DNA from 3 places in the Micromonospora echinofusca genome. Region 2 is predicted to be linked to each of the others. Evidence: riboswitches for the same ligand, from Rfam matches in the RefSeq annotation. Region 2 holds a riboswitch; each other region holds the start of a gene.
The links. Region 2 has a riboswitch for cyclic di-AMP ahead of GA0070610_RS18405 (C39 family peptidase). Riboswitches for the same ligand answer to the same signal wherever they lie in the genome.
Positions count from the first base shown of each region.

Region 1: it holds a riboswitch for cyclic di-AMP, as region 2 does, so the genes downstream of both, GA0070610_RS24825 (coiled-coil domain-containing protein) here and GA0070610_RS18405 (C39 family peptidase) in region 2, are expected to answer to the same signal.
Region 3: it holds a riboswitch for cyclic di-AMP, as region 2 does, so the genes downstream of both, GA0070610_RS27495 (C40 family peptidase) here and GA0070610_RS18405 (C39 family peptidase) in region 2, are expected to answer to the same signal.

Region 1 covers NZ_LT607733.1:5,792,134-5,795,398, reverse strand. The annotation lists gene GA0070610_RS24830 (carbonic anhydrase) at 1-203, shown strand, start outside; gene GA0070610_RS24825 (coiled-coil domain-containing protein) at 325-1,341, opposite strand; cyclic di-AMP (ydaO/yuaA leader) riboswitch at 1,345-1,476, opposite strand; gene GA0070610_RS24820 (YibE/F family protein) at 1,643-2,986, opposite strand.
Region 2 covers NZ_LT607733.1:4,356,808-4,360,072, reverse strand. The annotation lists gene GA0070610_RS18410 (acyltransferase family protein) at 1-470, shown strand, start outside; cyclic di-AMP (ydaO/yuaA leader) riboswitch at 824-964, shown strand; gene GA0070610_RS18405 (C39 family peptidase) at 1,193-2,038, shown strand; gene GA0070610_RS18400 (alpha/beta fold hydrolase) at 2,144-2,887, shown strand; gene GA0070610_RS18395 (CDP-glycerol glycerophosphotransferase family protein) at 2,911-3,265, opposite strand, start outside.
Region 3 covers NZ_LT607733.1:6,385,974-6,389,238, forward strand. The annotation lists gene dcd (dCTP deaminase) at 1-557, shown strand, start outside; gene GA0070610_RS27495 (C40 family peptidase) at 612-1,652, opposite strand; cyclic di-AMP (ydaO/yuaA leader) riboswitch at 1,665-1,799, opposite strand; gene GA0070610_RS27500 (N-acetylmuramoyl-L-alanine amidase) at 2,038-3,265, shown strand, end outside.

The DNA of each region.
Region 1 (3,265 bases), 1.4 Mb from region 2:
TCGACGGGATCGTCGACATCCACATCGCGCACACCGTCGAGGCGATGCTCGACCGTTCCGCCGTCCTCGCCACGGAGGTGGCCGCCGGCCGCTGCGGCGTGGTCGGCATGTCGTACCGGCTGACCGCCGGTGAGGTGCGGACGGTGGCCGCCGTGCCCGCCCGTACGGTCGACGCGCCGGAGCCGGCCGCCAGCGCCGCCTGATCCTCCCGCCGAGCCGTCCCGACCGGTCGTCGTCGGGCCGCACGACGACACAGGGCCGCTCCCGCGTCCGGTGGGGGCGGCCCTGTGTCGGTCCCGGCTTCGCCGGCCCGTGGGCGGGCGGCTAGAGCAGTGACACGTGCACGTGGTCGGTGTGGTTCGACGGGCCGCTGTAGGACTTCCAGCCGGTCGCCGGGAACCAGATCTGCCGGTTCCAGATCACGTAGTAGATGCCGAGCCGGTCGGCGTTGCGGACCAGGAACGCGGTCAGGTTGTTGCCGTACATGTAGGTGTCGTCGTTGTGCCAGGGGGAGAAGCCGCTCCTCTGCAACGACCAGTCGCAGGCCCGGCCCTTCGGATGCTCGTACGGCCCGCCGGAGCGGTAACAGCCGACGAACCGGTTGAAGCCGACCCGCTTGACCTCCTTGTACATGTGCAGCGTGCGCGCGGTGATGCAGCCGGAGGTGGTGGGATCGTCCTCGGTGCAGCCCAGGGGCTTCCAGTCGCCGTCGGCCGTACGTCCCGGCGCGATTTTCGCCACCGGCGAGGTGGCGACCACCTTGCCACTGGTCAGCCCCCTGCCGCCGACCAGTGCGAGCGCCTTCTCCGCCTCCCGCTTGCCGCGCGCCATCTCGTTCGTCAGCTTCTGCTGCTCGCGGACCTCGGCGTCGAGCGCCAGCTTGGCCTGCTCGGCGCGGTTCTTGACCGCGTTCACCTCGGCGAGCTTCTTGGAGTTGACCAGGTTCAGCTCGTCGAGGGCGGCGGCGCGCTTGACGAACGAGTCGGGGCTGGCGGTGTCCAGCAGCATCGACACCGCGCCGATCCGTCCCGTCCGGTAGGACTGGGCGGCGATCTGACTGACCTGCGGGGCCAGCGCGTTCAGTTCGGCCTGTGCCCGGTTGACCTCCAGGGCCAGTTCGAGCTGGCGCTTCTTCGACTTCTCCAGCTTCGCCTTGGCCTGCACGTAGGACCGGTTGCGGGCCTCGATCAGGTCGTCGAGCAGCTTGGGCTCGTCGTCGCCGTGGCCGGAGGGCTTGGGTGGGGTGGGCGCGGCCACCGCCGGGAGAGGCCCGGCGAAGACCGCCAGGGCGGCGAGTACGGCCACCACGGGCGTCAGCCAGCGGCGTAGGGGTGCCGTCACAGTTTTCCCTTCCGTCGACCGCCGACCGGGTTAGCTGACGGGTTCGGGGCGGAAGTGGCCCCTACCGCTGTCGCGGATTCACCCCACGTGCCTGGGTCCCCGGCTCGCCTGGCGGCGATTGGGCGGCGGCACCGCAGGCGCCGCTGCGCGCCTTCGGCGGTGACCGGCAGCGAGGTTACCTGAGAGCACTCCCGGGGATCTACGTCCCTAAGCCGACTAAATGCGTTATTTCGTAATGGCTGACGGTGACCAGTGACGCGTTTATCAGGGCGGGAACCCCGAATCGTCACGCAGAGGAGTGTCACCATGCGGTGTCCGTTCTCCTGTTGTGGTCGGGCCATCCGGCGGGAGCGGCGGACGGCACGTCTCCGCGCGGCCCGCTGAGCGCCTCCAGCGCCTCGGCCCGGTCGGCCGCCGGCCGAGGCGTCGGCGCGGGGGCCGCGCGGTCGGTGGGCTCCCCGGCCCGCCGGCCCGCCGTGGTCACCAGGGCCGCCAGACCGGTGGTCAGCGGCACGGCGGCGATCAGCCCGAGGGTGGCGACCGCGCTGCGGACGATCTCCTGGGCGAGGAACTCGCTGGTGAGAAGCTGGGTCACCGCCCGCGAGTCGGCGGTGAGCAGGAGCAGCACCGGCAGCGAGGCGCCGGCGTACGCCAGCACGATCGTGTTCACCGTCGAGGCGATGTGCGCCCGCCCGACCCGGGTCGCCGCCCGGTAGAGCTGCCTGCGGGACAGGCCCGGGTTGGCGTGCGCCAGCTCGGTGACGGTGGCGGCCTGGGTGACCGTGACGTCGTCGAGCACCCCGAGGGAGCCGATGATGATCCCGGCCAGCAGCAGCCCGTGCAGGTCGACGTCGGCCTGGTACATCGACAGCGTGGTGGCGTCCTCGGAGCCGAAGCCGGTCAGGTGGGTCGCGGCGGTGGCGATGGTGCCGAGGACGCCGGTCAGCACCAGGCTGCCCAACGTGCCGAGTACGGCGACCGAGGTCTGCGCGGTCACGCCGTGGGTCAGGTAGAGCACCACGAACATGATCAGGGCGGCGCCGACGACCGCGACCAGGAGCGGGGGGCTCCCGGCGCTGATGCCCGGCAGCACGAAGGTCAGCAGGATGGCGAAGCTCGCCGCCAGGCCGGCCAGCGCGGCCAGCCCTCGCCACCGCCCGAAGGCGACGATCGCGGCCGCGAAGAGCGCCACCAGCCAGACCAGCGGCTTGCCGCGCTGGTGCTCCGCGATGTTGTAGGAGCTGGCGGTGGGATCGGCGGGGTCGATGAGCTCGACCAGGATGATCTCGTCGTCCACGGCGACGGTCGGCGCACCGGGGCCGGCCGGGACCGGCGTCTGGACCTGCTGGCCGGCGTCGGGGCCGTCCTCGACCCGTACGGTGACGGTGCCGCAGGGGCCCCGCGGGGCGTCGGGGCTTCCCTCCGGCACCTCCGGGGCCGGCGGGCACGGCTCCGTCACCACCCGGGTCACGGTGCCGTGGTGGCGGGGTGGCTCGGTGCCGGCCGCCGGGTCGGGCGCGTCCCACGGCCACAGCACCAGGGCGGCGATCAGCGTGGCGACGAAGAGGGGCACCACCGTCGCGACGAGGATCCGCCGCACCCTCGGCGGGGCGGACGGAACGGGACGGGTGTGGTCGGCGCCCAACGAGTTTCTCCCAACGGATCCAGGGCGGGGTACGGGCCGGCGGGCCGGTCGGTTCAACGTCGCCACGGAGGCGGGGCGGGAACCGTCCCCCACCTGGCGGTGTGGTCACGTGCCGTGGTCGTCGGCTCCCGCCCGGCGACGGGTGACCGGCGCCGTCGCCCGGCGGGGGGCGCGGGGCGGGCGGTGCGGAGTCCGGAGGGCCACCGGCCGAATGGTAGCCACCCCGGCATCGGGGCGCAGGTCGTGCGGGTGGTGTCGCGACGCGGACCTTCGCCGCGC
Region 2 (3,265 bases):
GGGTCCGCGCCGAACTGTGGGCGGCGCTGCTCTCGGTGGCGTACATCCTGGTCATCGCGGCGGCGGCGGACGCCGACGTACGCGGGCGGCGCTCGCCGTGGCGGTCCCGCCCGATGGTCTGGCTCGGCGAGGTCTCCTTCGCCTTCTACCTGGTGCACGTCCTGGTGATGATCAGCGTCCTGCGGTTCACCGGCGACTGGGGTGTCGGGTTCCCCGGCTGGTGGGGGCTGGCGGTGGTGCTCGGCTTCCTGCTGGTCAACCTGGCCCTGGCCGCCCTGCTGCACCGCTTCGTCGAGACGCCGATGATGCGGCTGCTCACCCCGCGCAGGACGGCCCGCCCGACACCGCGCGGCGGGGACGACGGCGGGACGGACCCCGGCGCCTCCGGGCCACCACCGGGGAAGCGGGGCGACGCCGTGCCGCGTCCCCGGCCCGCCGACCACCCGGCGGCGTACGTCGACTCGCGCTGACCGCCCCGGGCTCGGGCCGCTCCGACCGGGGCGGCCAGCGCCCGGCGGAATCCCACCGGTCGAGAAAGCCCGACCGTTTCCGTGACGCCGGTCACCGCGACGCCGAACCGGTCATAGGGCGTGGCCGGGTCGTTTCCCGCCGGGGTTTCGGGGTCGATGCCCGCCACTCGTCCCGTTGTCACCCTCGGGCGCCGGCCGAAACGGTCGTCCCATTGAGTCACGTCAGTGGCGGGCTGCCCGCAAAAATTGCGTCCCGATCAGGGTTTAAGCAGGTGGGGCGGGGTTGGCAGGGCGCGGACCGGCCAGTAATGTCGGCGCGTCCGGTGCGGTACCCGATCGCCCAGAGGCGACGCCGCACCGACCCGCCCAATCGTGAACGACGAGCCGGGGACCCAGTGCTTCGTGGGGTGAATCCGTGGGCCGCAGGCCTGTGGTAGGGCGTTCTTCCCGCCCGAATCCGTCAGCTAACCCGGTCGGCGGCGTCGGAAGGAGTTCCATCCTCGTGCAGCACCCACCCACCCCTCGGTTGTTCCGCCGTCTCCACGGCGCCGCGGTGCCCGCGCTCGCCCCTTCGCAGGTAGCGAGCTGACCGACCGGTCACCGTTCGTCGCCCGGCATCCCGGGCGCATCCCCTGAGTGGCCCACGACCCGCACGGACGCCCGTCCGCGCGGTCGGTCCGCCCTGCCCGCGGCGCGGACCGCCGGCCGCTCACCCCGAGCCCGTGGAGGAAACCGTGAAGCACCACCTCAGGCGACAGCTACGTCGCCTCACGTCCGATCGTCCGTACCAGTTTGCCGCCGCGTCCGTCGCGGCGCTCGTGCTGGCGTCGGGCACGGGCGCGCTGCTGGCCGGAGCCGACGAGGCCCCCGCCGCCGCGCAGGCCCCGGTCGCCGCGAGCGAGCCCCGCGAGGACACCGCGGCCTCGCGCGGCCAGGCCCGGATCGCGACGGCCCCGTCCAGCGCGGCCCCGGCCACCGCCAGCGCCGCCCCCTCGGCCAGCGCCACCAGCACCGCCCCGGACCCGGACCTGACCCGCAAGCCGGAGCCGCCGAAGCCACCGGCCGCGAAGAGCCTGGACTACGACTACCAGGCCCAGACCACGTTCTACAACTGCGGTCCGGCGGCCGTCCGGCACGCCCTCAGCGCCGCCGGCATCGCACGCAGCCAGGACGCTCTCGGTGCCCAGCTGGGCACCGACCAGATGGGCACCGACTCGGCCCAGGACACCACCCGCGTGCTGAACGCGACGGTGAAGGGCGAGCCGTACCGGACCCGGATGATCCCCGGCGGCGCCGCCACCCCGGCGCAGATGGACCGGCTCCAGGCCGACGTCGTCGCGGCCATCGGCGACGGGCGGGGCGTCGTGGTGAACGTCGCCGGCAGCGCCACGGACACCGACGGCGGCTGGCACTCGTTCCCCGGCGGCCACTACGTGGCCGTGGTCGGCTACCAGGACGAGGGACGGCTCGTGAAGATCGCCGACTCGGCGAACCCGGCGACCGCGTCGTACTGGATGAGCACCATCGCCCTGGCGAACTGGGCCGCCACCCGCGGCTACTCCGCCTGAGCGACCCCGACGGGCGTCGGCCCCCCATCCCGGGGGCCGGCGCCCGTTGTCGTGCCCGGGTCACGGCCCTCGCCCGGCGCCCCGGTGGGTGACAGACTGCGCGGCATGGTCGATGAATCGGGTGACCGCGACGGCCGGCGGGTGCTCCTGCTGCTGCACGGCATGGGCGCGACCGGCGACGTGTGGCTGCCCTGCGCGCCGCTGCTGGAGCGCCGCTGGGCGGGACGCTGGCTGGCGCCGGACCTCGCCGGTCACGGCTGGTCGCCGCCGCTGCCGGAGTACTCGTTCGCGGGCCTGGCCGCGCGGATCGCCGCCGGGCTGACGGCAGGCGACCGGCTCGTCGTGCTGGGGCACTCCCTCGGCGGGGTGGTCGGGCTGGCGCTCGCCGCCCGTGGCGCCGGGGTGCCGGTCGAGGCCGTGGTCGGCCTCGGCATCAAGGCGGTCTGGTCGCCGGCCGAGCTGGCGAAGGCGGGTGAGCTGGCGGCCCGTCCGGTGACCTGGTTCGCGAGCCGGGACGAGGCGGCCCGCCGCTACCTGCGGGTGGCCGGCCTTACCGGGCTCTTCGCACCGGACCATCACGTCGTGGAGGCCGGGCTGCGGCAGGTCGACGGTCGCTGGCGGCTGGCGATGGACCCCGCCGCGTTCGACGTGGGCGAGCCGGAGCTGCCGGCCCTGCTGGCGGCGACCGACGTGCCGGTGCTGCTGGCCCGTGGCGAGCACGACCCGATGGTCACCGACGCCCAGCTCAAGGAGCTGGGCGTGCCGGTCGCCACCCTGCCCGGCCTCGGGCACAACGCCCACGTCGAGGCCCCCGGGACGGTCCTGGACCTCGTCGAGCCCTACCGCTGACCCGTCCCCGCCGGCCGGGCGTGTCAGGTGGCGGGGGAGAGCGTCGCCTCGTCCGGATCGACCGGCAGGCCGGGCCCGCCGGCGGTACGCGGGGCCGGCGGGATCCAGCCCTCGTCGAGCTGGCGCCGCGCGGCCGTCAGGAACGCCTCGGCGTACGTCTCGGCGGGGAAGTCGCCCAGGTAGCGGCTCCGGGTGACCCAGCGGGCCGACGCCAGCGGATCGGTGTCCAGCAGCGCGGTCAGCACCTCGTCCGCGTTCGACATGTCGCGCCGCAGCACGTAGCCCGACCCGGCGAGCGGGAACTGCTCGCAGAACCGGTCGCCGGAGCCCACCATGTCGGTCACCGCGTACGGCTTGCCCGAGTAGAGGTAGTCGGAG
Region 3 (3,265 bases), 2.0 Mb from region 2:
TGGCCTCCGAGATCGAGGCGGGGACGCTCGCGCTGGAGCCGTTCGAGCCCGCGCTGGTGCAACCGTCCAGCATCGACGTACGCCTGGACAAGCTCTTCCGGGTCTTCAACAACCACCTCTACACCCACATCGACCCCGCGCAGCAGCAGGACGACCTCACGTCGATGGTCGAGGTGCCCGAGGGCGAGCCGTACGTGCTGCATCCGGGCGAGTTCGTGCTCGCCTCGACGCTGGAGGTGATCTCGCTCGGCGACCAGCTCGCCGGCCGCCTGGAGGGCAAGTCGAGCCTGGGCCGGCTGGGCCTGCTCACCCACTCCACGGCGGGCTTCATCGACCCGGGCTTCTCCGGTCACGTGACCCTGGAGCTGTCCAACGTGGCGAACCTGCCCATCACCCTCTGGCCGGGCATGAAGATCGGCCAGCTCTGCATCTTCCGGCTCTCGTCGCCGGCTGAGCACCCGTACGGCTCGGCCGTCTACGGCTCCCGCTACCAGGGGCAGCGCGGCCCGACCCCGAGCCGCTCCTGGCAGCACTGGCGCACCTGGCCGACGCGCTGACCCGACCCTCGGCCGGGCGGAGGGCCCCCGCCGGGCAGGGATCCTCCGGGCACGTCAGCCGGGCCGGCCGTAGCTGTGGATCGGGCCGTCGTCGACCTTCTTCATCCTGACGGGCACCCCGGCGCGGGAGGCGTGCACCACCCAGCCCCCGCCGACGTACATGCCGACGTGGTGCAGGTCGCTGTAGTAGAAGACCAGGTCACCCGGGCGCAGTTCGCCCCGGCTGACGGACGCGGTGGCCCGGCGCTGCTGGGCGGCGTTGTGCGGCAGCGAGACCCCGGCCTTCGCCCAGGCGGCGAGCATCAGGCCGGAGCAGTCGTACGAGTTCGGCCCCTCGGCGCCCCAGACGTAGGGCTTGCCGATCTGGGCACAGGCGAACTTGACGGCGGTGCCGGCCGGACCGCCGGGATAGCCGGTCGGGCAGGGGGCGGGACGCAGCGGCCCGCCGCCGCCGTTGCCGTAGACGCGCAGCCGCAGCTTCTGCAACCGGTCGATCTCGGCGTTGATCTGCTTCTTCTTCGCCGCGAGCTGGGCCTCGGTGCGGCTGAGCTGGGCGACCATCTCGTCCAGCGGCGCCTTCTTCGCGGCCAGCCGGTCGCGCAGCTCGGCGACCTGCCGTACGTCCTGCTGCTGATGCTGGGCGAACCGGTCGAGCAGTTCGAGCTGCCCGACCATCTCGCCGGGCGAGCGGCTGCCCAGCAGGGCGTTGACGACGGAGACGTTCTCGCCCTTGTAGGCGCGGGCGGCCAGTGCGCCCACCTTCTCCATCGCCTGGTCGACCTGGCGCTCCAGCGGCCCGATCTGCGCGGCGAGCGCGTCGGCCTGCCTGCGCCTGGCGGCCAGGTCCTGCCGGGTGGCGTTGTGCCGTTCGATGACGGGTTCGAGCTTGTTCCAGTCCTCGTCGATCTGCCGCTCGATCTCGGCGACCGTCGGTTCGGCGTGGGCCGCCGTGGCGCCGCCGGTCAGGACGACGGCGAACGCGGCCAGGGCGGCGAGGGCGGTGGTGCAGCGGTACCAGCGTGGGCGCGGCGCAGCCGTCGTCGGATCGGCGAGGGCCGACCGGACCGACGGTGGCCGCGGGGCATGGTGTGCCACCGGGTTCCGTACTCCTTCTTCCGTACCGCCTACCGGGTTAGCTGACGGGTTCGGGCGGGAAGGGGCGCCCTACCGCAGGGACTGCGGATTCACCCCGGGGTACCTGGGTCCCCGGCTCGCTCGTGAGCGACTCGGCGGTGTCGGACCGTCACCGCCCTGGTTGGACGGATTGTCACCGGCCGACGAATGACCAGAGTAGAGACGACCGTTATCGATCCGCAACCCTCGCGGCGGTGACACTCCGTACTCACCACGGTCGGGCGATTCCGCAACCCGGGGGGCGAAGATTTTCTTCCTTCTGAAGTGTCTGGCAGAAAGGTATTGACCAGAGGCGGCGGACGGGGCGAAGGTGGCCCCACCTTTGCCCGCCCGAACTGGGGGTCTGATGCACCTGTCAGCGACATCGAGGAGCAGACGCGTCCTGCTGGCCGCCGCCGTGGCCGCCGCCCTTGCGGCGACGCCGCTCACCGCCGCCGGATCCGCCGCCGCGGCGCCGACCAACGACCGGCAGCAGCAGTACGCCGCCGCGGCGGCCGAGTACGGCGTGCCGGAGAGCGTCCTGCTCGGGGTCTCCTACCTGCAGTCCCGCTGGGACACCAACGCCGGCACGCCGAGCACCAGCGGCGGGTACGGACCGATGCACCTCACCGACGCCGAGCACGTCGCCGCCTCCGGCGGCACCCACCACGACGAGGGCACCGAGGACCCGCGCGGGGACGACTCCCGCCGTTCCCTGGCCGAGGCCCACGAGCCGCCGGCCGCCGCCCCGCCCGCCGAGTCGGCACTCCGTACGGTCGACGCCGCCGCGGACCTGACCGGCGCCAGCGAGGAGGCGCTGCGCACGGACGTCACGACGAACATCCGGGGAGGCGCGGCGCTGCTGGCCGCGTACCAGAAGGAGATCGGCGCCCCGGTCGGCGCCGGCACCGACCCTGCGGCCTGGTACGGCGCGGTGGCCCGGTACTCCGGCGCGGACAGCGCCGACGCCGCGGCGGCCTTCGCCGACGAGGTGTACGCCACCATCGCCACGGGCGACAGCCGGCTGACCGACGACGGGCAGCGGGTCACGCTCGCCGGCAGCGCGGTCCAGCCGGAGCGCTCCTGGCTGGACCGGCTGCGCCTGCGCAAGCTCACCCGGCCCGACGGCCTGGAGTGCCCGAGCGACATCTCCTGCGAGTGGATCCCGGCCCCCTACCAGCAGTACGGCCCCACGCTCGGCGACTACGGCAACCACGACCTGGGGAACCGGCCCGCCCAGCAGAAGATCGAGTACATCGTCATCCACGACACCGAGGGCTACTTCGGTCCCAGCGTCAACCTGGTCAAGGACCCGAAGCGGGTGGGCTGGCACTACACCCTGCGCTCGGTGGACGGCCACATCGCCCAGCACATCAAGACCAAGGACGTCGGCTGGCACGCCGGCAACTGGTACGTGAACTCGAAGTCCATCGGCCTCGAGCACGAGGGCTTCGCGGGGCACGGCACCTGGTACACCGAGGCGATGTACCGCACCTCCGCCAAGCTGGTCCGCCACCTGGCGCGAGCGTACAACATCCCGCTGGACCGCAACCACATCATCGGGCACGACAACGTCCCCGGCACCGTCGCCGCGA